3 regions of the Serratia sp. K1WW1 genome follow, and region 1 is predicted to be linked to each of the others. Evidence: predicted binding sites of a transcription regulator. Region 1 holds the regulator's gene; each other region holds the start of a gene.
What was found. Region 1 encodes Fur, which represses iron uptake genes when iron is present. Its sites were predicted from a motif close to ATAATAATGAGAACNACTATCAA; they were not measured.
Positions count from the first base shown of each region.

Region 1 (10,407 bases):
CGACCGGCACTTCCACCAGCTTGCGGCCCAGATCGGCCACTACGCGGTCAATCATCGCGCTGGAAACCAGCGTTTTACCGACGGCAACGTTGGCACCCCATTGCGGGCGATGCTGGAACAGGTAATTGATGGCAACGGCCAGGTAGTGGTTCGGGTTCATCAGGCCCGCAGGCGTGACGATACCGTGGCGGTCATAGTCCGGATCGTTGGCAAATGCCAGATCGAACTTGTCGCGCAGGGCCAGCAGGCCAGCCATTGCCGATTCGGACGAGCAGTCCATACGGATGATGCCGTCATGGTCGAGGTGCATAAAGCGGAAGGTCTGATCGATGGAGTCATTCACCAGCGTCAGATCCAGCTTATAATGCTCGGCAATGCGCTGCCAGTAGGCAATGCCGGAACCGCCAAGCGGGTCGACGCCCAGCTTCAGGCCCGCACGCTGAATGGCTGGCATATCGACAATGTCCACCAGCCCTGCCACGTAAGGCTGCACCAGATCCTGCGCATGCAGATGGCCGCCAGTCCAGGCTTTATCCAGCGATTGACGCTGCACGCCCTGCAGCTTGAGGCTCAGCAGTTCGTTGGCACGCTTTTCAATCACGGAAGTCAGGTTGGTATCGGCTGGGCCACCGTTTGGCGGGTTATATTTGATGCCGCCGTCTTCAGGTGGGTTATGCGAAGGGGTAATCACGATGCCGTCTGCCTGCGCGCCCCCTTTACGGTTGAAGCACAAGATAGCGTGTGACACGGCAGGGGTTGGCGTAAAGCCGTTGTTTTCCTGCACCACCACGTCAACGCCGTTGGCGGTCAGTACTTCCAGCACGGAAATAAAGGCGGGTTCGGACAGCGCATGGGTGTCTTTACCCACGTAGCAAGGGCCTGTGGTGCCCTGTTGACGACGCACTTCGGCAATGGCCTGAGCGATCGCCAGGATATGTGCTTCGTTAAAGCTCTGACGAAGCGCGCTGCCGCGATGCCCTGAGGTCCCGAATTTCACCGCGTGTGCAGCATTACCGGCCTCTGGTTGCAGCACATAATACTGCGACGTCAGCTGGGCTACGTTGATCAAATCACTTTGCTGAGCGGGTTGCCCGGCACGTGGGTCATTAGCCATCGACTACTCCCTAAAATGCCAGTACTGTGGCCGGGCAATGAGTCGCTTACGGCCACCGTGACGGGCTGTTCGCTAAATTAGACGGTGCCGCAAACTTTCTCGATCAGTTCCGCAGGGAACTGCATGGCCTGCATGATGTGTTCGATCATGCTGCGTTTGCGGCCGGTGTTGGTATTGGTGATCACCCAGTAAGGTGTACCTGGCACATGCTTGGGCTTGGTATGCGTTCCGTTGGCCAACAGCGTTTGCTGATCGCCAGCAAAATAGGTACGGGTACGGCCATGCAACGAATCCGTTGCCGCGGCAAAGCCCGCCGCATCGAGGGTGTACAAGGTGGAAAGTACCAGCATAAAACGATTTACAGCTTTGCTCTGTTCGGCATATTCGTCCGACAGCAACAGCTCGCGCACCGCACGCACGCGATCGCGTGGACGCTGTGCTGCAACGGCAGCCGCTGACGGCTCTGCCTGGCCACTGGCAACCACAGGGGCGGTGCGCACAGGCTGGCCTGCGGTAAACTTCAACATACGCCGTAAAATATCAGACGCACTTTCACCGATATGTTGCGTGTGGCTGGCAATATAGCGGTAAAGTTCTTCGTCGACTTCAATAGTTTTCATCTTTATCCAGTACGTTTTTTCTACTTATGAACCTGAAGCCAATTGGTGCATTCAAGCCATGGGATTATAAGGTTAAAAGCGCGGGTGCGAACACTACAATGTTCTCCCAAACGGCAAAAGCAGACTTTAGCCAACCGCCTTGGCCGCCAACCCCTCACCATACCATGAAATATCGGCAAAATTCTGCGAACAAACCAATATCTCTGCAATCATGATAACCTAACTAAATGTTATCAAGTCATGAACTTCACCATGAAATTACATTATCAATTACTGGCCTCTGAGGCCGCCACACCTGCCAGCTTACCGATCGTGCTGATCCACGGTCTGTTCGGTAATCTGGATAACCTGGGCGTGCTGGCCCGCGATCTGAACCAGCAGCATACGGTGATCAAGGTCGATCTGCGCAATCACGGGCTGTCACCGCGCGCAGCGGAGATGACCTACCCGGCAATGGCGCAGGATCTGTTGACGTTGTTAGACGACTTGCAAATCGAGCGAGCCATCGTGATCGGCCACTCAATGGGCGGCAAAGCAGCGATGGCATTGACCGCGCTAGCCCCGGAGCGGATTGAACGGCTGGTGGCGATCGATATCGCCCCGGTGGATTACGACACTCGCCGCCATGACCAGATCTTTACCGCACTGCAAGCCGTCACCGATGCGGGTATCACCCAGCGTCAGCAGGCTGCGCAGCTCATGCGAGCCACGCTGGATGAAGAAGGCGTGATCCAGTTTCTGTTGAAATCTTTCCATGCTGGCAGTTGGCGGTTCAACCTGCCGGTGCTGATCGAGCAATATGAGAACATTATCGGCTGGCAAGAGGTTCCACCCTGGCCACACCCGACGCTGTTTATCCGTGGTGGCCTCTCGCCTTACGTGCAGGATAGCTACCGCGATGACATCGCCCGCCAGTTCCCGCAGGCACGCGCCTATGTGGTTGCAGGCTCCGGCCACTGGGTCCATGCGGAGAAACCGGACGCCGTATTACGGGCAATTCACCGCTTTATTGACCAGCCCTGAGCTCAAGTGGCGAAAAAACGCGCTAGAGAGAATAGCTTAGCGCGTTTGTAGCTAAGTTAGGCATTGTCGTCGCTCCATCTGCTGGGGTAATATGGCGCGCTATAATTTTGCCACCCTGTCCAGGTGTGAAGCTGCGCTTGGCTGGGGGTGAATTTGGGTTAGGGTTAATTGGCCCGAATTGTGTAAATCGAACCGTCTGGAAGCGTAAACCGCTTTTTGATGCAAACTCCCTTGCAGTAGCGCAACAATGGCAAAAGAACAAACGGATCGCACGACGCTGGATCTGTTCGCAGATGAACGCCGTCCAGGGCGCCCAAAAACCAACCCGCTTTCCCGTGATGAACAGCTTAGAATTAATAAGCGTAATCAGCTACGACGGGACAAAGTGCGTGGATTACGGCGTGTGGAGCTGAAAATCAACGCAGACGCGGTAGATGCTCTCAACAAACTGGCCGACCAGCGCAATATCAGCCGCAGCGAATTGATCGAACAAATGCTGTTGGCCCAACTGGCAGAAGAACAGCCAGAACACTGATCTCTGCTGCCGCACGCGCGGCACGGCGTTAAGGATGACGCCAGATCGGTTCCACCTCCGCAGAGGCATCGCATAAACGCGATAAAACCTCAGGGCAAATTTCTGGCATGATACGCATTTACGGCTGAGCAAACCTGCCCTTGGCAGCGCCTCAGGCCGCGTTTACGCAACACATTCATTTGAATTAAAAGGTTATCTTTACTATGGCTCATGTAGGCATTTTCTTTGGCAGCGACACTGGCAATACCGAAAACATTGCCAAGATGATCCAAAAGACGCTTCAGCAAAAATTCGGCAACGACGTGGCAGAAATCCACGACATCGCCAAAAGCAGCAAAGAAGATCTGGCAGCGTTTGATATCCTGCTGCTCGGTATCCCAACCTGGTACTATGGTGAAGCCCAGTGCGACTGGGATGATTTCTTCCCGACGCTGGAAGACATCGACTTTAACGGCAAGCTGGTGGCGCTGTTTGGCTGTGGCGATCAGGAAGACTACGCGGAATATTTCTGCGATGCGATGGGCACCATCCGCGACATCATTGAACCACGCGGTGCGGCCATCGTCGGCCACTGGCCAACCAAAGGCTACCATTTTGAAGCCTCCAAGGGTCTGGCAGACGATGATCACTTTGTCGGGCTGGCCATTGACGAAGATCGTCAACCTGAGCTGACCAACGAACGTGTAGACGCTTGGGTCAAGCAAATCAGTGAAGAGCTGAGCCTGGCCGAGATCGTCGGCTAAGCCTCTGCCCCGGCGGATACGTAACACATGGTAGGGGCGCCGTATAGCGCGCCCTTCTGTTATCGGCATCACGGATTAGAGCAATAGAAGATACAAGTTTGTAACTTCCTACCTCGCCACGGTAGACTGAGACATCGGTTTATCCCATCCATCAAAGCTTTGCATGATTACCCTGGTAAAGTGCAAAGATAGGTTTGTTAACAACCGGCGGTTTCTATTTGCAGCAACCGGTTCTATAATGAGACGCAATTAACGCTTTGTGCCAACCGATGCCATAGGCGAGAACGCCTCAACTTGATTAGCATAGTAACAGGACTGAATCCGCATGACTGATAACAACTCCGCATTGAAGAAGGCTGGCTTAAAAGTCACTCTTCCGCGACTCAAAATCCTGGAAGTCTTGCAGGATCCGGCATGCCATCACGTCAGTGCGGAAGATCTGTACAAAAAACTGATAGATATGGGCGAAGAAATTGGCCTGGCCACGGTATACCGCGTGCTGAACCAGTTTGACGACGCAGGTATTGTGACCCGCCACAATTTTGAAGGTGGCAAGTCGGTTTTCGAACTGACTCAGCAGCACCACCACGATCACCTGATTTGCCTGGACTGCGGCAAAGTGATCGAGTTCAGCGACGAATCCATCGAAGTGCGTCAGCGCGATATCGCCAAGCAACACGGTATCAAGCTCACCAACCACAGCCTGTACCTGTACGGCCACTGTGAAACCGGTGATTGCCGCGAGAACGAAACGCTGCACAACAAGAACTGATCCTGGTCCGCCAGAACGCGAAAACCGCCTACACGGCGGTTTTTTTATGCCTAAATGACAGATAAAAAAATCCCCGGACAGGCCCGGGGAAAAATATCCACTCAATTATCACAATTGCAGTTTGCTCTCACCTAGCACTATCTCCGCCCATCTACCGACACGTAGGCGGGCGGAGTTCTCACTTACGCTTTCACTGGCTCGGCACGGCTGAAGCGTTTGCCATCCGGGCTAATCGCGCGGATTTGCACATCACCCGCTACCGCAGGGCGCGCTTTATCGTCATAACGCTGCCACTGTTTGCCGCCGTCGGTGGAATATTCAATTCCCAGGCCCGGCAGAGCAATATTTGCCTCCAACTTGCCACCGATGATGCGTGCACCTGGGACCGGCAGGCGATAGCCCACACCCGCTTTATCCATCTTGGCCAGCTCACGTTGGCCAATCAGGTTGGCAAAGCGCAGCCAGTCCTTATCAAGGGTTTTGGTATCGACCTGATGGGTTTCGCCGCCTTTGTACTCACGGCCAGCTTTATAATCCTGCTCCCAGCTGGCGCGGTGCCATGCACGTTCTGCAAGCGACACGGCACGTGGGTAAATCATGTATTCCATCTGCTGGTCGGTACGCACCACTTCGCTCCACAGTTGGGCGGAAAGACCATAGGCGCCCGGCCATGGTTTGTCGCTCTTGGCGGTGAAGTGGTTACCGTCACGGTCAACCGAGGTTTCGGCGTTCTGCGGCAGGTTGTTCGGCGCAAAGCTGAAGATCTTCTGCTCGTCGCTGAAACGGGTGCCCCAGTAGTAACCGTGCTCGTCCGGGCTGACTTCATACGGGAAGTCCATATAGACGTAGTCCGGGTTAGAGATCACCACGTCATAACCCTTGTTCGCCCAGTCGTTAGCCGAGTCGAAGCCACCCCAGTACAGGGTATCCCAGAAGTTCACCGCCACATGGTTGGTCGCGAAGGCCTTCGAGTCTTTGGCATCTTTCAGGCCATCTTGCCACGCCTGCATTCTGTCAATACCGTGCGCTTTCACCAACTGGCTGACTTCCAGACCGAAGTAGCTCGGCAAGTGTTCCATATCTTCCACTTTGCCGTCTTTGATGATGGCCTGGCAAACCTGCGACTTGGCCCACGGCTTGTCTTCTTTGCTCAGATCAAGGATGCCCTTGCCCGCTTCCGGGTTTTTCACGTCGGTATAGCCAGCGCCCAGACGGATGTTCTTCGCTTCGTCCCCACCAAAGTGCCAGGTTTTCAGCGGTTGACCGGCCTCTTTGTGCATCTGGGCCACTTCACCAATCACTTTGTCCACGAAGTTCTTGGACGAATCCAGGCATGGATTCAGGTAGCTCTGGCGGTTGAAGTATTGCACCGAGGTGGTGTTGGAGGTATCGGTCGGATCCACCAGGCGGAACTCGTTAGCCTCTTTCTCTTTCCCTTCGGCAAGCAGTTTCTTGTAGCGAGCTTCCATAGAAGTAATCGCCGCACGGGCGTGCGCCGGCATGTCGATCTCAGGGATCACTTCAATCTGGCGTGCCTGAGCATATTTAACGATATCGATATAGTCCTGACGGGAGAAGAAGCCGCCGTGTGGTGCCGGGCCAGAGCCGTATTGTGGCATCAGGCAGGTGGTCTCGCTCAGGTCATGACAACGCTGGCCGCCCACTTCGGTCAACTCTGGCAGGCCAGGGATCTCAATGCGCCAACCTTCGTCATCCGTCAGGTGGAAGTGGAATTTATTCAGCTTGTAGGCTGCCATTTGATCCAGCAGGCGCAATACGGCGTCTTTTTGGTGGAAGTTACGCGCCACGTCCAGGAAGATGCCGCGGTATTGGAAGCGCGGTGCATCTTTGGCATCCAGCGTCGCGATCTTCTTGCTGCCATCCGAAGGGATTAACGACAGGATGGATTGCAGACCATAGAACACCCCAGTCTGATCGAAACCGACGATCTCGGCACCTTTCTCGCCAATCTTCAGCTGGTAGGCACCAGGCACGGCCTGATCGCCTTTGAATGCAGCTGGCTTGATATCCGTCTTGATTGGATAACCGTTCGCCTGGCTCTCAATGCCCAGCAGTGCAAAGCGCTCGGCTGCGGCATCTGCCGCTGGCTTGGTCAAGGCGCTCAGTTCCAGCGCCACGCCTTTGCTCAGGTCAATATCCTTCGCATGGACTTTAACTTCCATCGGGGTTGGGATGATTTGCCCACGCAGCGATGCCATCGGCAACACTTTCAGATCCTGGTTCTTGGTGAAGCGGCTTTCCGGCACCATCAGAATGTTGTTGTCATCCTTGGTACGCTTCCACTGGTCACCGGTGAACGGGGCAACAAACTGGTGAACATCTTCGGTATCGGTATTCGACAGGATCTTCGGCTGAGCATCGCCGGAAGTGGCATACCAGCGCGGCAGGAAGTCGGTGCGGAACAGCTGCCAGTATTCAGCGATAATCGGGATTTCCACCGCCTGATTGGCCGGGAAGCTGGTGAATTTGTCCGTCGGTTCCAGCTTATACAGATCGCCGGTGATGTGGGTGATTTTGAACTGGTCGTTATCGACCTTCAGCGTCTGGCGCGGGCTGTGGAAATAGATCGCCCAGTCTTTATCTTTGATTTCCTGATTGCCGTTGGTCAAGGTGATCAGCACCTTGTGGCAGGACGCCCAGTCGGCACCCAGCTTGGCACAGTCCACGCCGTTCTCGGCAGCACGGTTGTCCAACATTTTCAGATTGACCTGCAACTGGCTGAGTTGATCAACCACCTGCTGGTTGGCCATGGCAGAACCCACGCTGCCCAATAGCCCAACGGTAGCCGTCAGGGCGGCGAGAGCACTCATCTTAAACTTGTTCATCTGCAACCTCTTGCGTAATCAGTTGTTGTTAGCGCGAATTTCTTTCCAAATCTTGCCGCATTTGGCGTCATACGCCTGGCCATTGCCGGTATGGGCGGCCTGGATGCAGCTTTGGTAATCCAGCACCCGCACGGTTTCCTGCTCAGCGAACTGTTGGTGCTGTTTCTCTTGCTTCAACACGTTCAGCACCGCCTGGCAGGCCTGCAATTTCTCTGGTGAACCTTCCGCGGTATTGATACAGGCGCTGTAGGCCTGGCGCAGCTTGACATCTTCCGGTGGCGCGACGGATTGCGAGCAGGCGCTAAGCCCGGCAACCGCAGCGATAATCAGCATCAGTTTTTTCATGGTTAAAGTCCTGTGGCATTTCCCCGGCAGCCTGGCCACCGGGGAGCGCATTAGAAGATGGTGAACGGTGCGATAACGATGAATTTGACGTCTTTCTCATCCTGGAAGATGTTGCCGTAACCGCCGCCCCAGCTTGGGATATCGGAATGGTTGTCATACTGCGTGAAGTGCAGTTTGAACAGGGTGCCTTTGGCACGTCCGTCCTGCATGGTGTACATCGCATCCAGGCTGTAAGCGCTCTCTCTCAGGCGCTGGCTCTGATCGTAAATCGGGTTGGTGCTTGGCTTGGCGTCCCAGGCGTAAACGTAGGAAGCGCCGACGGCCATGCCAGGCAGGTTCCAGTTGCTCAGGTCATACATCACGCCACCGAACACGGCTTTTTCGCCGTTGGCGTTAAAGTCGGAGCGGTTATCCCACCAGATATCGAGGCGGCCGTTTGAGGAGGCGTAGGTCGGGGTCATACGCTGCAGGAAGAAGCCTTGGTTACCTTCCGCCTTGACCATGGTGCCTTCCAGGCGCCAGTTGAACTGGCCGGTGGTATAACCGAAGGTCAGCGCCTGCAACCATGCCAGACCATCATAGATGCTGTTCGGATCGCTATTATCACCGATGCGGTCTTCTGCGCCGTAGAACTGGTAGCTGGTGGTCATTGGGTTGCCGGCCAGGTCAAACTTGTAAGACGCCTTGGTGAAATACTGATTCACGTAGCCTTGCGCCTGGCCAAACGCGGCTTCCAGCACCAGGTCGTTTTTGAAATCGTATTTGGCACCCAGCGAGTGCAGGTAGGAAACGTCGGTCTTGCGATCGTTCTGACGGAAGTCGTCCATCTCGATGTGCCAAGGCGCTTTGTACTTGTTGGTCCACATATAGGAGAAACTCAACGCACCTGAATCGCCATAGTCAAAGTTGGCACCGGCTTCAGCACCCTGGTAGGTACCCGGCATAAAGCTCCAGTGCGGGGCCAGCAACGTTTGCCCGGTTGGCTGGATATAACCGGCACGCGCCCAGACCGGGCCATACTTGAACTTACCGGCCGCTTTATACAGGCTGATACCGCTTTTATCGCCGGAGTAATCTTCATCATAGGTACGGTTACGGCTGGAGAACGCGATTTCGTTCGGGTGGCCACTCTCGCTGGATTCGGCCATTTCGATGGCGGTGAACGCCGCCACATCGATACCAAACATGTCCGCCGCATAGCCGGAGGTGAAATCCAGGTTGGCGTTCCAGGTAGAGTGAGAGAGGTTGGTTTTAAAATCACCGGTTTCAACGTCTTTACGATCGCGTTGACGTTGCCAGTAATAGACCCCACCGGTCAGCGTAGAATCGTCGATAAACCCTTCCGCTTGCGCTTCTGGGGCCATAACGAATCCGCTTCCTAATAGTGCACCCGCGACTGCGAGCGCCAGCGTTTTACGCTGAGCACCGTGCGTACCCATAAGAAAATTCCTCTTTGACTTTGACTTTAAAGTGCGCCCGCCTGCGTTCACCACTGCCCTGCACGGTCGCTAATATAAAAACCCTAATCGGGTAAAATTGTGCCGGGTGATAAAATTCACCTCGGCCTTGATACTGTAGCTAGACTATTTTTCGCGACGCGAATTATCAAATGAAAAGTGAGAGAGATTTGTCAAAGTATGACAAGGTGCACACATTGATGATAATTCGTTACAATAATGAGCAAGGTCACTATTTATAAATAATTTACAATAAAATCATATAATAAAAGCTTAAAAAAGCTAATCCCCTGTGGATTGAAAGGTTTCAGCAAGCGAAAAACGCCGATTGGCGCTAAAAATGAGAGCGCTCCACAAATGATATTAATTCGCATCGCGAATATATAAGTCGAGATGATGAAAAAAGATACGCAGTGACAACCAAGTTAATTCTTAGGAAAAAACAAGCGTGATCACCGCTAACAACAGCGCAAGGGAGGGTTGGTTTTAGGGATAAAAAAAGCCGAAAAGGACGCAGCATGTGTACGGGTTAGGTGCGGAGATTTGTAGGGGACGAACATGTTCGTCCCAAGTGGATCAGGCAGTTAACCCTCCGTCGAGGATCAGGCTCTGTCCTGTCATATAACGGCTGTCATCACCGATCAGAAATACCGCGGCCCTGGCGACTTCGCTGGCCTTGCCCAAACGCCGCAGCGGGATTTGTTTGCGCAGCGCTTTCAGCGCCTCCGGTGGGATCGCATCTGTCATCTCGCTGTGAATGATCCCCGGCAGCAGGCAATTCACCCGGATGTTAAAGCGAGCCACCTCCAACGCCAGCGACTTGGCCAGGCCTATCATCGCCGATTTACTGGTAGCGTATGCCGTCTGCCCCACATTGCCCTTGATCCCCGTTACCGAAGACATCAGTACGATAGCTCCTTCCCCCTGCCCCATCATGGCTGGCAGCAGGTGC
Region 1 is NZ_CM147697.1:4,295,892-4,306,298, forward strand. It holds gene pgm (phosphoglucomutase (alpha-D-glucose-1,6-bisphosphate-dependent)) at 1-1,114, opposite strand, end outside; gene seqA (replication initiation negative regulator SeqA) at 1,192-1,734, opposite strand; gene ybfF (esterase) at 1,975-2,757, shown strand; gene ybfE (LexA regulated protein) at 3,005-3,292, shown strand; gene fldA (flavodoxin FldA) at 3,496-4,035, shown strand; gene fur (ferric iron uptake transcriptional regulator) at 4,361-4,807, shown strand; gene ACX9GU_RS19480 (beta-N-acetylhexosaminidase) at 4,990-7,653, opposite strand; gene chiQ (ChiQ/YbfN family lipoprotein) at 7,672-7,998, opposite strand; gene chiP (chitoporin ChiP) at 8,049-9,437, opposite strand; gene ACX9GU_RS19495 (SDR family oxidoreductase) at 10,032-10,407, opposite strand, start outside.

Region 2 (10,407 bases), 2.5 Mb from region 1:
CCAGACCGTGCATGGCGGTCAGCTCATGGCCGAGCATATGCGTTGCCCAGTCTTGCGGCACACCGGCACCGATCAGGCCGTTCAGCGCCATGGTGGCACTCCACATCACGTTGGCACGTACCGCATAGTTTTCTGGTTCGGCCAGCGCACGTGGGCCATCTTCCAGCAGCGTTAACAGCAGGCTTTCGGCAAAGCGATCCTGCACTTTGGCATCGACCGGGTAAGTCAGGTATTGCTCAATGGTGTGGACAAAGGCATCCACTACGCCGTTGGCGATCTGGCGCGGTGGCAGTGAATAAGTCACCACCGGATCGAGCACGGCGAACAGAGGCTGCACCAGCGGGGAGAAGAAGTGCTGTTTGTCGCCGCTGCTCTTACGGGTGATCACCGCACCGCTGTTGGACTCGGAGCCGGTCGCTGGCAAGGTCAGCACGCAACCCATCGGTACTGCGCTGACGATCTCGCTGCCCACGGTTTTCAGGATATGCCAAGGATCGCGATCAGCCTGGTAGTCGGCCGCTGCCGCGATGAATTTGGTGCCATCAACCACTGAACCGCCGCCGACCGCCAGCAGGAAGTCGATCTTTTCTGCCCGCACGACTTCCACCGCTTTCATCAGGGTTTCATAGGTTGGGTTAGGCTCGATACCGGAGAACTCCTGCACGTTGCGGCCAGCCAGCGCGGCATAGACCTGATCCAGCACGCCGTTGTTCTTCACGCTGCCACCGCCGTAGGTGATCAGGATGCGGGCATCTGCCGGGATTTGTTTGCCTAATTCGGCAATCTGGTTTTTACCGAACAGGATTTTGGTTGGGGTGTGGAGGATGAAATTTTGCATTATCGTATTCTCTTTTCGCGTCAGGGAAGCGCCAGCGGCGCAAAATAACTGGAGTCTATTGTCGGCAACCTGGCGCGATCGCACAATGCACATTCCTGTCGGTGTCTTGCCTATTCCTACACTACACTGTAGAAAATGCATGTTTATGGTTATTATCCGTGTCGAATTATTCAGGCGACTAGAGGGGCTTGCTGATGGAGAACGTTGAACTACGTAGCCGTATGGCGCGCCAGGCGATGCGCTTTGCCACCGCCAAAGGCTATAGCTCAACGCCAGTGCCTATGGTGAAGGTGTTGTATAGCGATGAGTATTATCCGCGTCAGCCGGTGATGTATGAGCCTGGTATTGTCATCATCTTTCAGGGCCACAAGGTGGGCTACTGTGGCAGCAAGGTGTTTCAGTACGATCCGCGCAATTACCTGCTGATGACGGTATCGCTGCCGTTTGAGTGTGAAACCTTTGCCAGCCCGGAACAGCCGCTGGTGGGGCTGGCGGTCAATATCGACACCCAGATGCTTCAGGATCTGCTGATCGATATCGGTGATGACGATTACCTGATGCAGCCTAGGGGTGAAAGCTGCGGCGTTAACCTCTCAGTGCTTAGCGATGAAATGCTGTGCGCCACCGAACGTCTGTTGGACGTGATGGAGAAACCGTTGGATGCGCGGGTGCTGGGGCCACAGATCGTGCGTGAGCTGCTTTATTACGTGCTGCGTGGCAGCTGTGGTGCTTCGTTGCAGGAACTGGTTAACCGGCATACCCATTTCAGCCAGATCGCCAAGGCGTTACGGCGGATTGAGAACCAGTATGCCGAGAACCTCAACGTCGAACAGTTGGCATATGAAGTGAACATGAGCGTGTCGGCGTTTCATCATAACTTTAAGGCGGTGACCAACACCTCGCCGCTGCAATATGTGAAGTCGTATCGTCTTCACAAGGCGCGTTTGCTGATGCTGCATGACGGTCTTAAGGCCAGCACGGCGGCGATCCGCGTGGGCTACGAGAGTGCTTCGCAGTTCAGCCGCGAGTTTAAGCGGCTGTTTGGCATTACGCCGAGCGATGAAATCGCCCGGCTGCGGGACAACAGCGCCATCATGCAGGGTTAGCGCGTCAGGACGATTTTGCCGAACGGGCCGCGATCGAGGTGATCGAGCGCCGCGGGTAGCTGATCGAAACGGTAACGCTGGTCGATGACGGGCTTGATGCCGTTGACGTCGACGGCGCGAACCAGATCTTCCAATGCGCGGCGATGGCCTACACCGATTCCCTGGATCTGCGGCGATTTCAGCAGCAATAGGCTAGCTGGAATGGCAATATCAAAACCCTCCAGCACGCCAATGACCGAGATACGGCCATGTATCGCCACGGCGCGTAGTGAGTTGAGCAGATTGCTGCCACCCACGGTTTCGACAATATGATCGATACCGCGATCCTGCGTCAGTTGATAGATAGACTCCACCCAATCCTCTTGCAGGCGATGAATGCCGTGATCGGCCCCTAACGCCTTGGCACGTAGCAGTTTCTCTTCGCTGCCGGAGGTGATAAAGACCTGCGCTCCGTGGGCTTTGGCAATCTGTAGCGCGAACAGGGCAACACCGCCGGTGCCTTGCACCAATACCGATTTACCGGCACGCAAATGGCCGCGTTCTGCCAAGGCGAACCAGGCCGTCAGCCCGGCGCAGGGCAGGGTACTGGCTTGGGCATCGTCTAATGTGGTAGGTGACGCGCTCAGCCAGCTCTCATCAACCACCACGTATTCCGCCAGCATCCCTTGATAAGTACCGCCTGATGCACGATAAGGCGGAGTGCGGGCATCACCGTCAGGTTTTCCGTCGATCCAGTCTGGGCTAAAGGTAGAGATCACCCGATCGCCAGGGCGAAAACGCGTGCTGCCGATTCCCACCGCGTCTACCACGCCAGCCATATCCGAGGCAGGGGTAAACGGCAGCGGCAGATCCAACGGCATGGTGCCTTCTATCACCATCTTATCGCGGTAGTTCAGCGCTACAGCGTTCACTTTCACCCGTACCTGATGTGGGCCGGGTTCTGGAATGGTGCTCTCGGTTAATTGCAGATGCTCACGCCCTACGGCGTTCATCGTCCAACGTTGCATGGTATCGGCCATGTGGTGCTCCTGATGGGTTGAAGATATTCACAGATAATAACGTTGATTTAAAATCACCAGTGGCGATAATTTTTCCCATTATTGTTTCCTAAAAGGCTACAAAAAATGAGCGACCGATTAAGCGGCATCTCGGTATTGGTCAGCGTGGTGGAGGCGGGCAGCTTTGCGCTGGCGGCCAACAGGCTGCATCTTTCCCGTTCGGCGGTGGGTAAAACTATCGCCCGGCTGGAACAACGGCTGGGCGTGCGATTGTTTCACCGCACCACTCGCAGTCTGAATCTGACTGACGATGGCGCGCTGTTCTATGAGCGTTGTTTACGGGCGTTGGAGGAGATCCGTGTCGCAGAGAACCTGCTGGAAAGCGGTAAGCGGCAGGTCAGTGGTCGGTTGCGGGTCTCGATGCCAGTGCTGATTGGCCGCCTGTGTATCGCGCCGGTGCTTACTGCGTTGGCGCGTGAGCATCCAGGATTGGAACTCGATCTGTCATTCAGCGATCGGGTGGTGGATGTGGCCGAGGAAGGATTCGATCTGGCGGTGCGTAACGGCGCATTGCCAGACAGTGCCGGGCTGGTGGCTAGAAGGTTAGGGGATAACCGCATGACCCTATGCGCCTCGCCGGATTATCTGGCTCGCTGTGGTGCCCCAGGCAGCATTGAGGAACTGCCCCGGCACGATGCCATCGCTTATCGCTACGCCGCAATGATACGTAGCTGGTTGATCCCGCAGGCAGACGGAACAATGCGAGAAGTGATGCCGAAACCCCGTTTGTTGATGGACGATCTGCAGGCGATTGCCGACGCGGCGGTGGCCGGGTTTGGTATTGCCTGGCTGCCATGCTGGCTAATCCGTGATGCCTTGCTGGAAGGCCGATTGCAGCAGGTATTGGGGGAGGTACCGGGGAAAGACTTTGAGGTGCATGCCGTCTGGCCGCTTACGCCGCATTTACCCTTGAAAGTGCGGCTGGCGGTGGATGCGCTGGTCAGCCACCTGCCCGCGAGGATGGCGCTATAGCCGCGCCACCCGATTCAGGAGGCGCGTTTTTTACGCCAAACGACCAGCATCACGCCCAGCAGCCCAACGACCAACAGCACCATCGGCAGGATCATCAGCCCGGCCATCACCTGATCTTCGTGGCGTTTCACCAGCGGGATTTGGCTAAAGGCATAGCCTAGCGTGACTACCGAGCCTACCCACAGCAAGCCGCTGAGCCAGTTAAAGATTTGAAAACGGGCGCTATTGAGGCCCGAGATACCGGCCATGGTAGGCAACAGGGTGCGTACAAACGCCAGGAACCTGCCAATCAGCAAAGCGACCAGGCCGTGGCGGTTAAACAGCATGTGCGCGCGCTGGTGGTATTGCGCTGGTAGCTGTAGCAACCAGCCTTTCACCACCGAGGTATGGCCAAGCCATCGCCCTTGCAGATAGCTGAGCCAACAGCCAAGGCTGGCGGCGACCGTCAGAATAATCAGCGTGGGGATAAAGTTCATCACGCCTTTGGCGATCAAGGCACCGGCCAACAGCAGTAAGCTATCTCCGGGCAGGAAGGAAGCGGGCAACAAACCGTTTTCTAAAAACAAGGTGGTAAAAAGGACGGCATAAACCACCCAAATCACGCTGGGATCGGCAAGTGCAGTAAAGTCTTGCGTCCACAGTGCGTGAACAATTTCTCTTAATACATCCATTCTTTATCCTGGGGTGCCTGGGCTGACTTTCTATAGGCTACCGTGCTGTTATAGCCATGCTCACCGGTAAATATAGGCCACACACGGCGGTGAGGCCCTTGAGCACCATATAGTGTACCGCTATTAGCTTAAGCGGACATTAAACAGAGCATAGAAAATGTGGCAAAGGCCGTAAAACTCGGAAAAAGTACAGGCGACCGTCGGTATGGCCAAGTAAAAACGCCGTAAAACCTTGTACCTTGCTGTGTGATTTTATCTAGCCCTTACGTAGGGGGATGCATGCCTCGCTCGCAGACGTTTTCCCGCAGTGATGGCTGAGCTATTCACACCGTTTGTGGCCTGTTGGGGTAAAAATCAGCAGTTTGAGTGATGATTTTGTTAGCATTATGGGTGGGCAATGTTATGCCAAACGACGCGCAAACCCTGATAGTGACTGGGGTTGTATCATTTTTTGCTCGTCGATGCGTAATTCTTCAAATAATAATGATAACTACTATCAATCCCTGATTGGTTTGATATGATCGCACGCTGAATTCTTCCTTCAATGTTGAAATGGGTGGAGGCACAGCGTGAAAACGGCTGGCAAAATGACAAATCAAAGTGCTCAGGGCGCAGGCCGTGGGCAATGGGGCGCATTGGGGCGCAGTGTGATCGCCTCACTGGTGTTGGTGGTGGGGTTGGCGGGCAACGCTCAGGCGGCACCGGCCACTGCACCAGCAGTCGCTGAAAGCGTTGCCGCGGCAACGACACCGGCCACACCAACAGCGGTAACCCCAGTGGCGGGTACCCCGGAAAATATCACCCCGGTTAGTCCTGAACCGACCATCCAACCGCCTGAAACGCGCGGCATGGACCTTTCCGTCTGGGGCATGTATCAGCACGCCGACATCGTGGTGAAAATCGTGATGATTGGCCTGGTGCTGGCGTCTATTGTCACCTGGACCATTCTGTTTGCCAAAGGCAGCGAGCTGTTTCGTTCCAAGCGCCGTCTGCGCCGTGAGCAGTTGGCGCTGGCCGACGTGCGTTCGCTGGACGATGCCTCCGAACTGGCGCAAAGCTTCTCGCAAGAGAGCATCAGTGCGGTGCTGCTGCAAGACGCGCAGAACGAACTGGAACTGTCGGCGGCCTCTAACGACAACAACGGTATTAAAGAGCGTACCGGTTTCCGTCTGGAACGCCGCGTAGCGGCCTACGGGCGTCAGCTGGGGCGCGGCAATGGCTTCCTGGCCACCATCGGCGCCATTTCACCGTTTGTCGGCCTGTTCGGTACCGTATGGGGCATCATGAACAGCTTTATCGGCATTGCCCATTCGCAAACCACTAACCTGGCGGTCGTTGCCCCGGGGATTGCAGAAGCCTTGCTGGCCACCGCGCTCGGTCTGGTTGCAGCTATCCCTGCGGTAGTGATCTACAACATCTTTGCTCGCGTCATCGGCGGCCACCGTGCTCAGGTGGGCGATGTGGCGGCGCAGGTGCTGCTGCTGTTGGGCCGCGATCTGGATCTGGCGGCCTCGGCCGATGCCAAACGTTCGCAGCATGCGCACCAACTGCGGGTGGGGTGAGTTATGGCGATGCGCTTAAATGAAGATCTGGACGACAGCGGCGAACTGCATGAAATCAACGTGACGCCGTTTATCGACGTCATGCTGGTGCTGTTGATCATCTTTATGGTGGCTGCGCCGCTGGCAACGGTAGATATTCGTGTCGATCTGCCTGCTTCTTCCGCTAAACCGCAGCCGCGTCCGGAAAAACCGGTGTTCCTGTCGGTGAAGGCAGACAAGCAGCTGTACGTGGGCGATGAGCCAGTGACGGCGGAACAGCTGACGGCGGTGCTGGATCAACGCACGCAGGCAAATAAAGAAACCACCATCTTCTTCCAGGCGGACAAGACCGTAGATTATGAAACGCTGATGAGCGTGATGGATACGCTACGCAAAGCCGGCTACCTGAAAGTGGGGCTGGTGGGAATGGAAGGCGTGGCCAAGTAATCTGAAGCTCAGCCATTTCCTCTTCTTCGGGTTGCCTAACTCGAAGAAGAGGGTGCTATTACCCTGCTACCACCACGAAATCTGCACCACAGCTTAATCTTCCTCCCCAATCCCACAAATCTTACATGTGGGGCGCTATCTGCCGCGCCCGATCCACAGCATCATAATTATAACTTATTGTATTTTAATAATAATTATCAGTTCTCTTTATTGCCTGCGGTTTCCCCAGAACTATGGAGAAATTGTGAATTTACGCTTTCCTGCGTTTAAATATGAATGCTTATCATTACAATTCTCAATTACAAGAATAGTTACAAATATTATTATCTACTTTAAATAAAAGGGATTATTTCGATGGTTATACCTAAAAAAAACAGACTGCAACCTGGTGCGATCCTGCTGGCGGGGCTTTTCAGTAGCGGTGGGATGGCGGCAGAGGAGGTGCCAGTAGAAGACAGCGAGACCATGGTGGTGCGTGCCACCGCGGCGGAAGAACTGAAACAACAGCCTGGGGTTTCGATTATCACCGCCGAGGATATACGCAAAACGCCACCGGTCAACGACCTGTCCGACATCATTCGCAGAATGCCAGGTGTCAACCTTACCGGCAACAGCGCTAGCGGTAGCCGAGGTAACAATCGGCAGATTGATATAAGGGGAATGGGGCCGGAAAACACCCTGATCCTGATCGACGGTGTCCCGGCAACCTCTCGTGATTCAGTGCGTTATAGCTGGCGTGGCGAAAGGGATACCCGTGGCGATACCAACTGGGTGCCCGCAGAAATGGTTGAACGCATTGAGGTGTTACGTGGCCCGGCGGCAGCCCGCTATGGCTCGGGTGCAGCTGGCGGGGTGGTTAATATTATTACCAAACGCCCAACCAAAGATTGGCATGGCACGCTTTCGCTGTTTACCAACCAGCCCGAAAACAACAAGGAAGGGGCGACCAACCGCGCCAACTTCAGTTTAAGCGGCCCGCTGGTCAGTGACGTGCTGACCATGCGCCTGTTCGGTAACATCAATAAAACCGATGCCGATGCCTATGACATCAACACCCAGCAGAACGGTTCCTATGCCGCAGGGCGTGAAGGCGTCAGAAACAAAGATATCAATGCCTCACTCTCCTGGAAAATAGACCCGCAGCAGATCCTCGATTTTGACTATGCCTACAGCCGCCAGGGCAATATCTACGCTGGCGATACCCAATACAGCAATGGCAATCTCAGCCCAGGCGATCTGGTGGCTTCGCTGTATGGCCAGGAAACTAACCGCCTGTATCGCCAGAGCTACGGTATTACCCATAATGGCATCTGGGACTGGGGCCAATCCCGGCTGAACTTTAACTATGAGAAAACCAACAATACCCGTCTGGCGGAGGGGACGACCGGCCGTGTCGAAGGCATGATCAACGACGACACCTATAACACTAGCCGTCTGGAGAATTACCGTACCGGTGGTGAGCTGAATATCCCGCTGGATCTGCTGTTTGAGCAGAACGTCACGCTGGGTGCAGAGTGGAACCGTGAAAAGCTTAACGATCCGGCATCCATGCAGATGACCGATCAAAGCGGTGTTGTCATTAATGGCGTCTCTGGCGATCCTTCTGAGCGCAGCGCTAAAAACAGCGCCGATATCAGCTCACTCTATTTTGAGGACAATATTGAGCCGATAGAGGGCACCTTCGTGATCCCCGGCCTGCGCTTCGACTATCACAATAAATATGGCGCTAACTGGAGCCCTAGCCTGAACATTTCGCAGGAGCTTGGCGAGTATTTCAAACTGAAGGCCGGTATCGCCCGAGCCTTTAAAGCGCCAAACCTGTACCAGTCCAGCGAAGGCTATCTGTTATCCACCCGTGGTAACGGGTGCCCGAAGGACATAGTTTCAGGCAGCTGCTATCTGCTGGGGAATAACGATCTGGATCCGGAAACCAGCGTTAACAAAGAGATCGGCCTGGAATTTACCTGGGCAGGTTACGATGCAGGCATCACCTATTTCCGTAACGACTATAAAAACAAGATCGTAGCGGGCACCGAGATTGTTGGCTATGCCTCCAACGGTTACAACATCTTGCGTTGGGAAAACGGCGGTAAGGCGCTGGTCGAAGGGTTGGAGGGCAATCTGGTGGTGCCGTTGGTTGAGGACATGCTTACCTGGCGCACCAACGCGACCTATATGATCACCTCCGAAAACAAGGATACCGGTAATCCTCTGTCGGTGATCCCCAAGTATACGGTGAATACCCTGCTGGATTATCAGGTCACCGATAAGCTCTCCACCAACCTGAATTGGACGATGTATGGTCGGCAAAAGCCGCGTGAATATGCGGAGATCCGTAACGAAGCCGGCACGCTTTCCACTCAGGAAGTTGGGGCTTATTCGGTGGTGGGCATTGGCGTCAATTACGATTTGATGAAGGATCTGAGCCTGAAAACCGGCGTCACCAACCTGTTCGACAAACAGATCTACCGTGAAAACGAAGGGGCTTCGACCTACAACGAACCGGGCCGGGCCTATTACGCGGGCCTGACCCTGTCGTTCTAATCGCGGCTGGTATGACGTATCCCCTCTGGCGAGGGGATACCATTAGCCACGCGCATGTGCCGCAGCGCGGGTGATTTGCTCATCGGAAGGGCGCACGCCGGTGTACAACACAAACTGCTCCAGAGCCTGTAAAGCGATCACTTCGGCACCGGTCACCACCTGCAAACCCTGCTCACGGGCATAGCGGATCAGCGGGGTTTCTGCTGGCAGTGCAACCACGTCGAAAGCGATCTTGGCAGCCTTGATGGTGGCCGGTTCAAAGGCCAACTGCTCGGCTTCGCTACCGCCCGCCATGCCGATTGGCGTGACGTTAATCACCATCTCAACCTGCAAATCGCCTACTTCTGGCTGCCACTGATAACCATACTGTGCAGCCAGTGCCTGGCCCGCCTGTGGGTTGCGCGCAATGATATGGCCATTCTTGAACCCTGCATCGCGCAGGGCGGCGGTCACCGCTTTGGCCATACCGCCGCTGCCACGCAGGGCAAACGAGGTGGCCGGGGGGATCTGGTATTTCGCCAGCAGTTTGGCGATGGCGATATAGTCGGTGTTATACGCCCGCAGGAAGCCGTCGTCGTTGACGATGGTATTGACTGACTCAATAGCCGTGGCCGACGCATCCAGCTCATCAAGGAACGGAATACAGCTCTCCTTGAACGGCATGGAAACCGCACAGCCGCGAATACCCAAAGCGCGCACGCCGCCGACCGCTGCCTGAATATCTTTGGTGGTGAACGCCTTGTAGATGAAGTTCAGATCCAGTTCCTGATACAGATAGTTGTGGAAACGGGTACCGAAATTGCCTGGCCGACCGGCCAGTGACATACACAGCTGCGTATCTTTGTTGATTTCACGACTCATAGCAGGCCCTTAACGCATTGACATAAGTGTCCCCACCGGCTGGCAAGCATCCGGCGGGGATAATCGGTTCAGCTTACGCCAAAAGACGGGGTATTGAGCACAATTTTTTCGGCATTGGTTTACCCCATTTTCGGGTAGACCCCAGGCCCGATAGGCAGCCCCAGCATGTACCACACTACCAGCAGAAGGGTCCAGACGGCGAAGAACACCAGCGGATAGGGCATGATCAGCACGTAGTAGGTGCCGAGCTTGGCGTCTTTCAGGTAGCGCTGCAGAAAGCCAAGGAATAGCGGCAGGAATGGCGACATCGGTGCCAGCGGCAGCACGGATGAATCCGCGATGCGGAAAATCATCTGGGCGAAGGCCGGG
Region 2 is NZ_CM147697.1:837,343-847,749, forward strand. It holds gene yqhD (alcohol dehydrogenase) at 1-838, opposite strand, end outside; gene ACX9GU_RS03835 (AraC family transcriptional regulator) at 1,060-1,944, shown strand; gene ACX9GU_RS03840 (zinc-dependent alcohol dehydrogenase family protein) at 1,941-2,963, opposite strand; gene ACX9GU_RS03845 (LysR substrate-binding domain-containing protein) at 3,069-3,974, shown strand; gene ACX9GU_RS03850 (DedA family protein) at 3,989-4,645, opposite strand; gene exbB (tol-pal system-associated acyl-CoA thioesterase) at 5,215-6,207, shown strand; gene exbD (TonB system transport protein ExbD) at 6,211-6,633, shown strand; gene ACX9GU_RS03865 (TonB-dependent siderophore receptor) at 6,988-9,177, shown strand; gene ACX9GU_RS03870 (shikimate 5-dehydrogenase) at 9,220-10,038, opposite strand; gene abgT (p-aminobenzoyl-glutamate transporter) at 10,158-10,407, opposite strand, start outside.
Region 2: the regulator Fur is predicted to act here: its motif matches at 5,123-5,145, upstream of exbB (tol-pal system-associated acyl-CoA thioesterase).

Region 3 (10,407 bases), 1.8 Mb from region 1:
CCATCATCAAAGGCGAAGTCTTCCCGCACCAGCAGGCTGGCGTTGGTGTAGGCGTCCACGTATTCGCGGTTAATCTTGTTATTGGTGATCAGGTACAGCAAGACGCCCGACAGGAAAGCAATGTCGGTACCTGAACGGATAGGCGTGTAGAAATCCGCCACGGATGCAGTACGGGTAAAGCGCGGATCGATGACGATCAGCTTGGCTTTATTATGAATTTTGGCTTCCATCGCCCAGCGGAATCCCACTGGATGCGCTTCTGCCGCATTACCACCCATGACAATAATTAAGTCGGCGTTCTTGATATCAACCCAGTGGTTGGTCATCGCACCGCGACCAAATGTTGGAGCAAGACTTGCTACCGTTGGTCCGTGTCAGACACGCGCCTGGTTATCTACGGCAAGCATGCCGAGAGCGCGACTAAATTTTTGGGTCAGCATACCGGTTTCGTTGCTGGAGGCCGAAGCACACAGCATCCCGGTGGAGAGCCAACGGTTTACCGTTACGCCAGCGGCGTTGGTGGCTTCGAAGTTGGCATCGCGGTCTTCTTTCATCAGTTTGGCGATACGGGTGAAGGCGTCGTCCCAGCTGATGCGTTGCCACTTGTCTGAGCCTGGAGCGCGATATTCAGGGTATTGAAGACGACTTTCGCTGTGGATGAAATCCACCAGACCTGCACCTTTCGGGCAAAGTGCACCACGGTTTACCGGGTGGTCTGGATCCCCTTCGATATGGAAGATGCTCTCTTTGGCGTTTTTGGCGCCATCACCAAGGCTGTACATCAACAGCCCACAGCCGACGGAACAATACGTGCAGGTATTACGGGTTTCACGGGCGCGCAGCAACTTGTACTGCCGGGTTTCCGCCAATGCCACCGCCGGGCTAAAGCCCAGTGCAGCTACCGTGGTTCCTGCCATACCGCCAGCGCAGATCTTAAAGAACTGCCTTCTGCTGACCTGCATGGGGGGTCTCCTTTCTCTCTCGTGTTGTCACATTGTTTCAAATGACGCTTTCCCCCTCAAAGCGGGAAGCGCTAAAATCACTATTCTTATGTGGGTATTGGCCAAATAGGCCGCAACGGCGCCGCAATAATACCATAGCAGGCGTAGGGTTGTTACAAACAGGTGCCAGGAAAGTGAACAAAATTAACCAAGAGCAGCCCACAAATGTGAACGCGCTCACGGGCCTGATCCAGGCTCCGGTGTACCAGCGCGGGCAACTGACCACCACAGAGCAAGATTGGCTCGCCGAAGAGGTGCCGGTCGCGCTGGTGTATAACGGCATTTCTCACGTGGTGATGATGTGTACGCCAAAGGATCTGGAGGCGTTCGCCCTCGGTTTTTCCCTCTCGGAAGGGATTATCGACTCGCCACGGGATATCTTCAGTATAGAGGTTAATCCCAGCTGCAACGGCATGGAGGTGCAAATCGAGCTTTCCAGCCGCCGCTTTGCCGGGCTGAAGGAGCGCCGCCGGGCGATGGCGGGCCGCACAGGCTGCGGCGTTTGTGGCATTGAACAGTTGGCGGATATCTTCCGGCCGGTCACACCGCTGCCCTTTACCCAAACCTTCTCATTGGCCAATCTCGATCGCGCCCTTGACCAGCTACGTCAGGTGCAGAACGTCGGCCAGTTGACGGGTTGTACCCACGCCGCAGGTTGGATCTCACCGCAGGGTGAACTACTGGGCGGCTGCGAAGACGTTGGCCGCCATGTGGCATTGGACAAAATGATCGGCATACGCGCCAAACAGGGCTGGCAGCAAGGGGCGATCCTGGTTTCCAGCCGGGCCAGCTACGAGATGGTGCAAAAATCCGCCATGTGCGGCGCCGAGATCCTGTTTGTGGTGTCAGCGGCCACCTCGCTGGCGGTGGAAATCGCCGAGCGCAGCAACCTGACATTGGTGGGTTTTAGCAAGCCAGGCCGGGCAACGGTGTTTACTCATCCGCAGCGTATTACCGATTAACCCTAAACCACACAGTTTGTAGGGCATTGATAATCATTTTCAATATCATTTAATTAATTATAATGCATCATACTGCTTACGCGGTGCTCACATTTTGCGCCGCCCTACACTACTGGAGATGATGATCATGAGTTATTCACTGCCATCCCTGCCTTACGCATACGACGCACTAGAACCGCATTTCGACAAGCAGACGATGGAAATCCATCACACCAAACACCACCAGACCTATGTCAACAACGCCAACACCGTGCTGGAAGCTTACCCTGAGCTGGCTTCGCTGAGCGTAGAAGAGCTGATCCAGGATCTGGATAAAGTCCCTGCAGACAAGCGTACCTTTATGCGCAACAACGCAGGCGGCCACGCTAACCACAGCCTGTTCTGGAAAGGCCTGAAAACCGGCACCACGCTGGGTGGCGATCTGAAAGCTGCTATCGAGCGCGATTTCGGCAGCGTAGAGAAATTCCAGGAAGAGTTCGAGAAAGCCGCCGCCACCCGTTTCGGTTCTGGCTGGGCTTGGCTGGTGCTGAAAGGCGACAAGCTGGCCGTGGTGTCTACCGCTAACCAGGACAGCCCGCTGATGGGCGAAGCTGTCTCCGGCGCTTCAGGCTTGCCAATCGTTGGCCTGGACGTGTGGGAACACGCTTACTACCTGAAATTCCAGAACCGTCGCCCTGACTACATCAAGGCCTTCTGGAACGTGGTGAACTGGGACGAAGCGGCCAAACGCTTCGCCGAAGCCAAGAAATAATTTGGCTTATCTCCGATGATGCCCGCTGATGCCCGCTGATGCGGGCATTTTTTTGCCCATTTCCCGCTAAAGTTTAACCGCTTCTTGCCGATGCTTTGTTCAATTGTCTAACGCCTAAAGAGGGATAAATCATGGCGGCATTGAAAGCTTTGGCAGGAAAGATCGTTCATCTCACCGTGGGTAAAAAGCTCGGACTCGGATTCTCTCTGATGTTAATACTGGCGATCGTTATCGCTGGCACCGGGATAACCTACCTCAATCTTATCGAATCACGCAGCGACCGCATCGATTTCAGCTATCAGTTAACGGGCGAAATCAGTCAGGCTAAATACACCCGTGCCATGTTTAGCCAAAATTACAATACCGACTACCTTGAACGTAACCGCAAACATATCGAGAACGCGTTGCAGCTGGCCAGCCACGCGCAAAACCTGAATTGGGATGTGCAAAGCCGCAAGGATCTGGAGCTCTTGGTGGTGTTGCTGGGTAACTATGAGCAACAACAGAAAATGTTTGCCAAAGCCGTGGTGGATAAAGACGCGGTACGAGCCAGCTGGAATATGTCCGAAGTTCAGGACAGCCTGAGCCAGGTTGAACGTCAGTTGGGGGCTACCGATCTGCAACTGGCGTTTATCCAGTTGAACCAGAAGCTGACCCAGATCCGCTACTATGCCCGTGGCCTGGTGCTGCAACCCAATCGCGACTCCGAAATCCCATTACTCAGCGCTATCGACGACGCCCGCAGCGCCGCCAACACGCTCAGCCAACGCCTGAACGAGTCACAGCGCCCGTTGCTCCAACCTCTGTTGACCGTGCTTGACGAGTATAAAGGCCATATCGCGGCCTACCTGCCCGCCGTTGAGAATGAGATCAAGATCAGTAAACAGCTCGGCGGCTACGCTGACGAGATCGGTACACTGGTTAACAATTTCATGAAGGATGAGTTGACGCAGACCCATAACAATATCAATACCGCACAGTGGCAGATGGGGATCACCACGGCGATCGCCATTCTTGCCGGCCTGCTGATATCATGGCGTATCACACTGCAGATCACTCGCCCACTCCACAGCACCCTGGAACTGGCAGAACGCATTGCCAAGGGTGATCTACGCCAGGCACAAACCAGCACTCGCCGTGATGAACTGGGCCAGTTGCTTAACGCCGTCGCCGCCATGAGCCAGAACCTGCGCGATATGATTGAGAAAATCCAGATGGGGGTCAGCCAGGTCTCCACCGCCGCCGGGGAAATCGCTGCAGGCAATACCGATCTCTCTTCACGTACCGAACAGCAGGCCGCCGCGGTGGAAGAAACCGCCGCCAGCATGGAACAGCTCACCGCCACGGTGAAGCAGAATGCCGACAACGCCCATCACGCCAACCAGCTGGCGACCGATGCCTCACAAACCGCACAGCAGGGCGGCAAACTGGTTAACAACGTCGTCAGCACCATGCGGGATATTTCCAACAGTTCGCAGCGGATCGCCGAAATTACCACCCTGATCAACGGCATTGCCTTCCAGACCAACATCCTGGCCCTGAACGCCGCCGTAGAGGCCGCCCGGGCGGGTGAGCAAGGGCGTGGTTTCTCGGTTGTCGCCAGCGAAGTCCGTAATCTGGCCCAGCGCAGCGCCCAAGCGGCGAAAGAAATCGAAGGGTTGATTACCGAGTCGGTCAACCGGGTACAGAGCGGTACCGCACTGGTGGAAGACACCGGCAACACCATGGAGCAAATCGTCCGTTCGGTCACCCACGTGCGCGATATCATGGCTGAAATAGCCGCCGCCTCCGATGAACAGACCAGAGGCATCGCACAGATTGGTCAGGCCATCGTGGAAATGGATCACACCACGCAGCAAAACGCCGCGCTGGTGGAAGAGTCTGCCGCCGCTGCCGATTCGCTGGAAGAGCAGGCTGAGATGCTGCTGCAAAGCGTCTCGGTATTCCGTTTGGCGGACAAGGCTGCACCAGTGGAAACCAAAACCACTCAGCTCAAATCACCATCAATGGTTAAACCGAGCACCAGCGCCGAGGACAACTGGACGACCTTCTAATCCCTCTGCCCGCCCGGTGATTTCCGGGCGGGTTATTCTGTTCCTCCCCCTCGACTCAGGCTATGCTAGACGGCATTAACGAGCGTGAATGGAGGCTTGCATGCACCACCCAGACGTCTATCTCGGTTCGATTCAACCTTATGAAGGTGGCCGCCCCAGCGCTATCGCCAAACGCCTGGTGGAGGGTACGCTGAAGCTTACCCCCTTGGGTCTGGCAGGCGACGAGCAGGCAGAAAAAAGCTACCACGGCGGGCCTGACCGCGCCCTTTGCCACTACCCGCGCGAGCATTACGACCACTGGCGTGAACAGTTCCCCGCTCAGGCAGAACAGTTCTGCGCACCCGCCTTTGGTGAGAATATTTCGACCCTCGGCCTGACCGAGCATAACGTGTTTATGGGGGATATTTTCCGCTGGGGAGAAGCGCTGATCCAGGTAACCCAACCGCGCTCTCCGTGTTTCAAACTCAATTACCATTTCGCTATCGACGATATTTCGGTGCTGATGCAGCAAACCGGCCGCTGCGGCTGGCTGTACCGCGTGGTGTCGGCCGGATCGGTCAGTGGCGACCAACCGCTGGAACTGGTAACCCGCAATAGCGACGTTTCCGTCGCACAAGCGATCGGCATCGCCTGGCACATGCCGTTCGATGAAGAGCAATACCGTCGTTTACTGTCGGTCGCGGGGCTGTCGGCCAGCTGGAGCAAAACCATGCTGACGCGCATCACCAGCGGCAAAATCGAAGACCTCAACCGCCGTCTGCTTGGCCGTTAACCGGCGCCAGACAGAAGACATCCATCGAGCTGGATTAGGGAGTTGCGTTATGGCTACATCACCTCATTCCATTCATCACGCGGCTGCGGCTGGCTATCAGGCCAATGCGGATCGCTACGTTTTAGGTCGCCCGGATTATCCGGCGGAGATCGCCGATTGGCTGCGTGAGGTACTCGAGCTACAGCCCGGTAAGACCGTCATCGATCTGGGTGCAGGCACCGGCAAGTTCACTCCGCGCCTGCTGGAGACCGGTGCCAACGTCATCGCCGTTGAACCGGTGGCGCAGATGCTGGAAAAGCTGGCGGCGGCATTCCCTCAGGTGAAAACGCTGGCAGGTACCGCCGAATCACTCCCGCTGCCGGATGAGTCGGTGGATGCCGTGGTGTGTGCGCAATCCTTTCACTGGTTTGCCACACGTCAGGCGCTGGCGGAAATTCAGCGCGTGCTGAAACCCGGCGGCAAGCTTGGCCTGGTGTGGAATATGCGCGATGCGCGGGTTGGCTGGGTACGCAAACTCAATCAGATAGTCGATCGCCACGAAGGGGATGCGCCGCGTTTTTATACTGGTGAATGGCGCAGGCTGTTCCCTTACCCGGGTTTTGCCCAGCTACAGGAGCAGGTGTTTATGCTGGGGCATAGCGGAGCGCCGGAAGATGTGATTTATAACCGTGTGCGATCTACCAGCTTTATCGCCGCGTTGCCACAACAGCAGCAGGAACAGGTGATCGAACAGATCCGCCAACTGGTGGCAGAGGAAGAGGAGCTGCGGGGGAAAGAAACGCTAACGGTGCCTTACCAGACCTGCGCGTTCTTTACCACCAAGGCATGAGCATGCCCCTCACCCTAACCCTCTCCCACAGGGAGAGGGGACCGATCGAGTTAGGCTGAAAGTATCGCGACTCTTCATCAGCACCAGCTGATTCACCTTGGTTGAGGGGGCGATCACGGTTGCTGAGATCACCACCCTTCTCTCAACAGAGCAGGGACCGATCGAGTGCGTTTTAAACTGTAGTGACTCACCTTGGCTCAGGGACGATCAAATTTGCTGAGGCTATCTTCTTTCTCCCAAAAGAGCAGGGGCTATCAGCTCCCTCTCCCTGTGGGAGAGGGTTGGGGTGAGGGGTAATCAGAACGGTTTTTTGGCGTAACCGGTAACCACTTTCAGGCCCATCTCGCGGCCAAGTGCGGTCATTGGGTGCACCACGATCAGCCCACGGGCGCTTTTCTTCAGCGTGCCCATATCCGCCTGCTCTTTCTTGGTGATCTCACGGCTGAACGGCAGTTGGCTCAACTTTTGCGCTTCCGCACTCAGTTTTTCCACGCGCACGTTTTTCAGGCGCTCGATCTCGGTCTTCAGCTTCTCTTTTTCTTTGAGATGTTGCGCAATCAGGTCGGTGTTACCCTGCTGGATCACCACGGTGTCTTTGTGGTTCAGTGCGTCCAGCAAATCGCTCAGGCGCTTAATCTCGGCTTTTTCTTTCTCTTTCATCGTCTCTGGCCTGTTTTGTTCTATGGCGTAAAAAATATTTCGCTAGTGTAGCAAAATGCACGGCAGGTTACTCCTCACCTTGCGCAATTCCCGCAGGCAGGCCACTCATCTCGCAGGCTTTTGCCCCCACCCGCGCCAGCGCCTGGGTATAACGGGCGTTAAATGGATAGCAGCAGGAAAGCCGCAGCCCGTTATGATAACGCCCACTAGGAGAATATAGCGTACCGGGCGTCAGGCAGATCTGCTCATCCAGCAACTGATGGAACAGCGCCACCGTGTCCACCCCTGCTGGGAACTCCACCCAGAACACAAACCCACCGGCAGGCTGAGTAGCTCTTGTCCCGCGCGGGAAATGGCGGGCAATCAGCGCCCTGGCCTCTTCCACCTGCGCCGCATAGCGTTTGCGCAAATTGCGCAGATGATGATCGTACCCCCCCGCCTCCAGGAACATGGCCAGCGTCTCTGACAGCAAATGCGACTCCGACATCGAAGATACCGCCTTCAGCTTGCGCAGCGCCTCACTAAAACGCCCGCCGACCACCCAGCCGATGCGGAAGTCCGGTGCCAGCGTTTTAGTGAAGCTGGAGCAAAACAGCACCCAGCCGTCGCTATCGAACGCCTTCACCGCTGGACTGAGCGCGCTGCCAAATTGCAGCTCGGCATACAGCCCATCTTCGATCAGTGGCACTTGATGATCGTTCATCAAGCGTGCCAGCCGTTTTTTCGACGCCAGCGGCATAGTGCAACCCAGTGGATTCTGTATCGTCGGCATGGCGATGACCGCATTTAGCCGTTTCTCCTGCAGCAGCAATTCCAGCGCATCCAGCGACAGGCCATGCTGCGGGTCGGTGGGGATTTCCAACGCTTTCAGCCCCAGGCTGGCAAGCAGCGGTAACAGGTAAAAATAGGTCGGCGACTCCAACCCCACGCAGTCGCCCGGCTTGGTGGTCACCCTGAGCGCCAGCTGCAAGGCTTCCATACAACCATGCGTCAACGTGATGTCACTCGGCTCCAGCAACATGCCCAACGTCATCGAACGCCGGGCGATCTGCTGGCGCAACCGCAGGCTGCCCGGCGGCAAGGCGTATTGGCCAATCAGATTAGGCTGGCGGCGTAACTGTGATGACAACATCCGCCCTAGCTTGCCACCGGGATAAAAATCCACGGTTTGCGGACAGGCGAGCGACAAATTGGTGAAGGCCGGGTTCTGTTGGGCGGCGAAAACCGTATCGATCAGGGCCAGCACATCATCCGCCGGTTGTTCTACCCGATTACTGGGTGCCGACGCCGTTTTCAACGCAGGCAAGGTCGCCCGCACGTAAAACCCAGACTGTGGCCGCGCCTCTATCAGACCCCGGTCTTCCAACTGGCGATAGGCTGCCACCACGGTATTGATGCTGACGCTGTGGCTCTGCGCGCAACGGCGCACCGAAGGCAGGCGGCTACCGGGCGGTAAAGTGCCACGGTGGATAGCGGCCGCCAATGTCTCCGCCAGTTGCAGGTAGCGGGTTTCGGGGATCTCATCAAGCAGGGTCACAATTTCTCTCCAGGCAATGGGTACAGTTTAAAATTAGCGAAACTGTAACCATGACAATAGCTGATTTCTGGTTCTGTCACCATCGCCACACAGCCCTTATGCTGGTGATCACTCCCAATCATGTATGGAAAACTTATGCTGGACTCTGCTTTTATCAGTTACGTGACCGTGATGTCGATTACTCCTGGCCCCAATAACCTGCTGCTGGCCTCGTCCGGCGTCAATTTCGGCCTGCGGCGTACCCTGCCGATGGTGTTTGGTATCAGCCTGGGCTGCGCAACACAGTTAGCCCTCACCACGCTATTACTGGCGCTGATCCTGAACTGGGCCGATGCCATCCGCTTTCCGCTGGCGGTGATGGGTTGTGCGTACCTGCTGTGGCTATCGTGGAAACTGTATAAGGCGGCATCACCGGATGCTAAACAGCAGGCGCGGCCAATGCACTTTATCGGCGGAGCCTTGTTCCAGGCGGTGAATCCGAAAGCCTGGCTGATGGCCATCAACGTGGCGATCCTGTTCACACCTCATGAGGGGGCGACGCTGCATCAGACGCTGTTAACCATCGCAGGCTTCACCGCGGTGAATATCCCCTGCATCTTGATTTGGGCGTTGATGGGCGATCGGCTGCGCCACGCTCTGCGTGTGACCTGGAAACTGCGGTTATTTAACGGCGTGATGGCGGGCTTAATGGCAGCAACCGCGTTATGGCTGCTGTTTGACGAGTGGCGGACGCTGATGGCTTAAGGCTTTTGAGCACCGAGCGGGGAGAGCCGGGAGGGTTGCTTGGCGCCGATTTCCGCCAACAGCTCGGTAATCGACAGCACCATGGTGGAACGCACCATCTGCTGGTAACGCTGGTGTTGCATGGCGATCAGCGATTCATCCGCCTCGCCGGGCTGTAGAAAAGTGGGGACCGGCGGCAAAGCGCTGACGCAATGGAGCTCGCCGAAGGGGCCGAGTATCTCATCATCAATAAAGCGATATTCCGAACCGTCGTGGTTCAGCTCTTCACGCATCGCCATCAGCAGTTCGGCATCTTCGTATTCGTGGCGGGAAATCACCCCCAGCCCGTACATCAGCTTCAGACGAACCGAAAGTTCACCAAGCGGCCCGGCACCGGACAACAGAGGTTCGACGGCATATTTCACCGCATAGTCATCTTTACGAAAAACCTGCACCACCAGGACGTTAAGCGCTTCTGCCAGCAGCTCGACCGCTGCGATCAGAAAACTGCGCACCGTCTTGCCAGCGTTCAGCTTTTCCAGAACCTTGTTTTCGAATGCCTGTGTCTCGATCATCTTCGCTTTTCGAATCGCGTGGGCGGTGTGGTCACTCAGGCGCTCCCCGTTAACCGCAGGGAGTGAGCCAGAATGGGGAGCAAAGACGCCTTGCCCCCTCACCCTACCCCTTATCCGTGGGGAAAGGGAATGGGGTTGCTTACACTGGTTTGATATCACAGCGTTTACTGCAAGGCGTTATACACAGCAACCGCCTCTTCCACAACCTTGCTGTCGGCCGGTAAACCGGAAATTTGCGCCAGCGCGGCTTTTGGACCCAATTTTGTCAGCAAGTCTACCAGTTCTTGTGCCTGTGGGTCCTGCTCGCTGCGGTAGCTCATGGCGGCGGCAATTCCCTTGATCAGGTTGGCGTGCGGCAAGCCGTATTCCAACGTGCCCATCAGCGGCTTGATCAGGCGATCGCCCGCGCTCAGTTTGCGCAGCGGCTGACGACCCACGCGCTCTACGTCATCGTGCAGGTACGGGTTTTCGAAGCGGGACAGGATTTTGTTGATATAGGCGGCATGCTTGTCGGCGTCAAAACCGTAGCGCTTGATCAGCACC
Region 3 is NZ_CM147697.1:90,532-100,938, reverse strand. It holds gene fdnG (formate dehydrogenase-N subunit alpha) at 1-962, opposite strand, end outside; gene fdhD (formate dehydrogenase accessory sulfurtransferase FdhD) at 1,136-1,963, shown strand; gene sodA (superoxide dismutase [Mn]) at 2,091-2,714, shown strand; gene ACX9GU_RS00445 (methyl-accepting chemotaxis protein) at 2,846-4,768, shown strand; gene yiiM (6-hydroxyaminopurine reductase) at 4,869-5,540, shown strand; gene ACX9GU_RS00435 (class I SAM-dependent methyltransferase) at 5,590-6,369, shown strand; gene ACX9GU_RS00430 (YibL family ribosome-associated protein) at 6,667-7,029, opposite strand; gene ACX9GU_RS00425 (aminotransferase-like domain-containing protein) at 7,097-8,566, opposite strand; gene ACX9GU_RS00420 (LysE family translocator) at 8,702-9,310, shown strand; gene ACX9GU_RS00415 (MltR family transcriptional regulator) at 9,307-9,864, opposite strand; gene ACX9GU_RS00410 (mannitol-1-phosphate 5-dehydrogenase) at 10,029-10,407, opposite strand, start outside.
Region 3: the regulator Fur is predicted to act here: its motif matches at 1,990-2,012, upstream of sodA (superoxide dismutase [Mn]).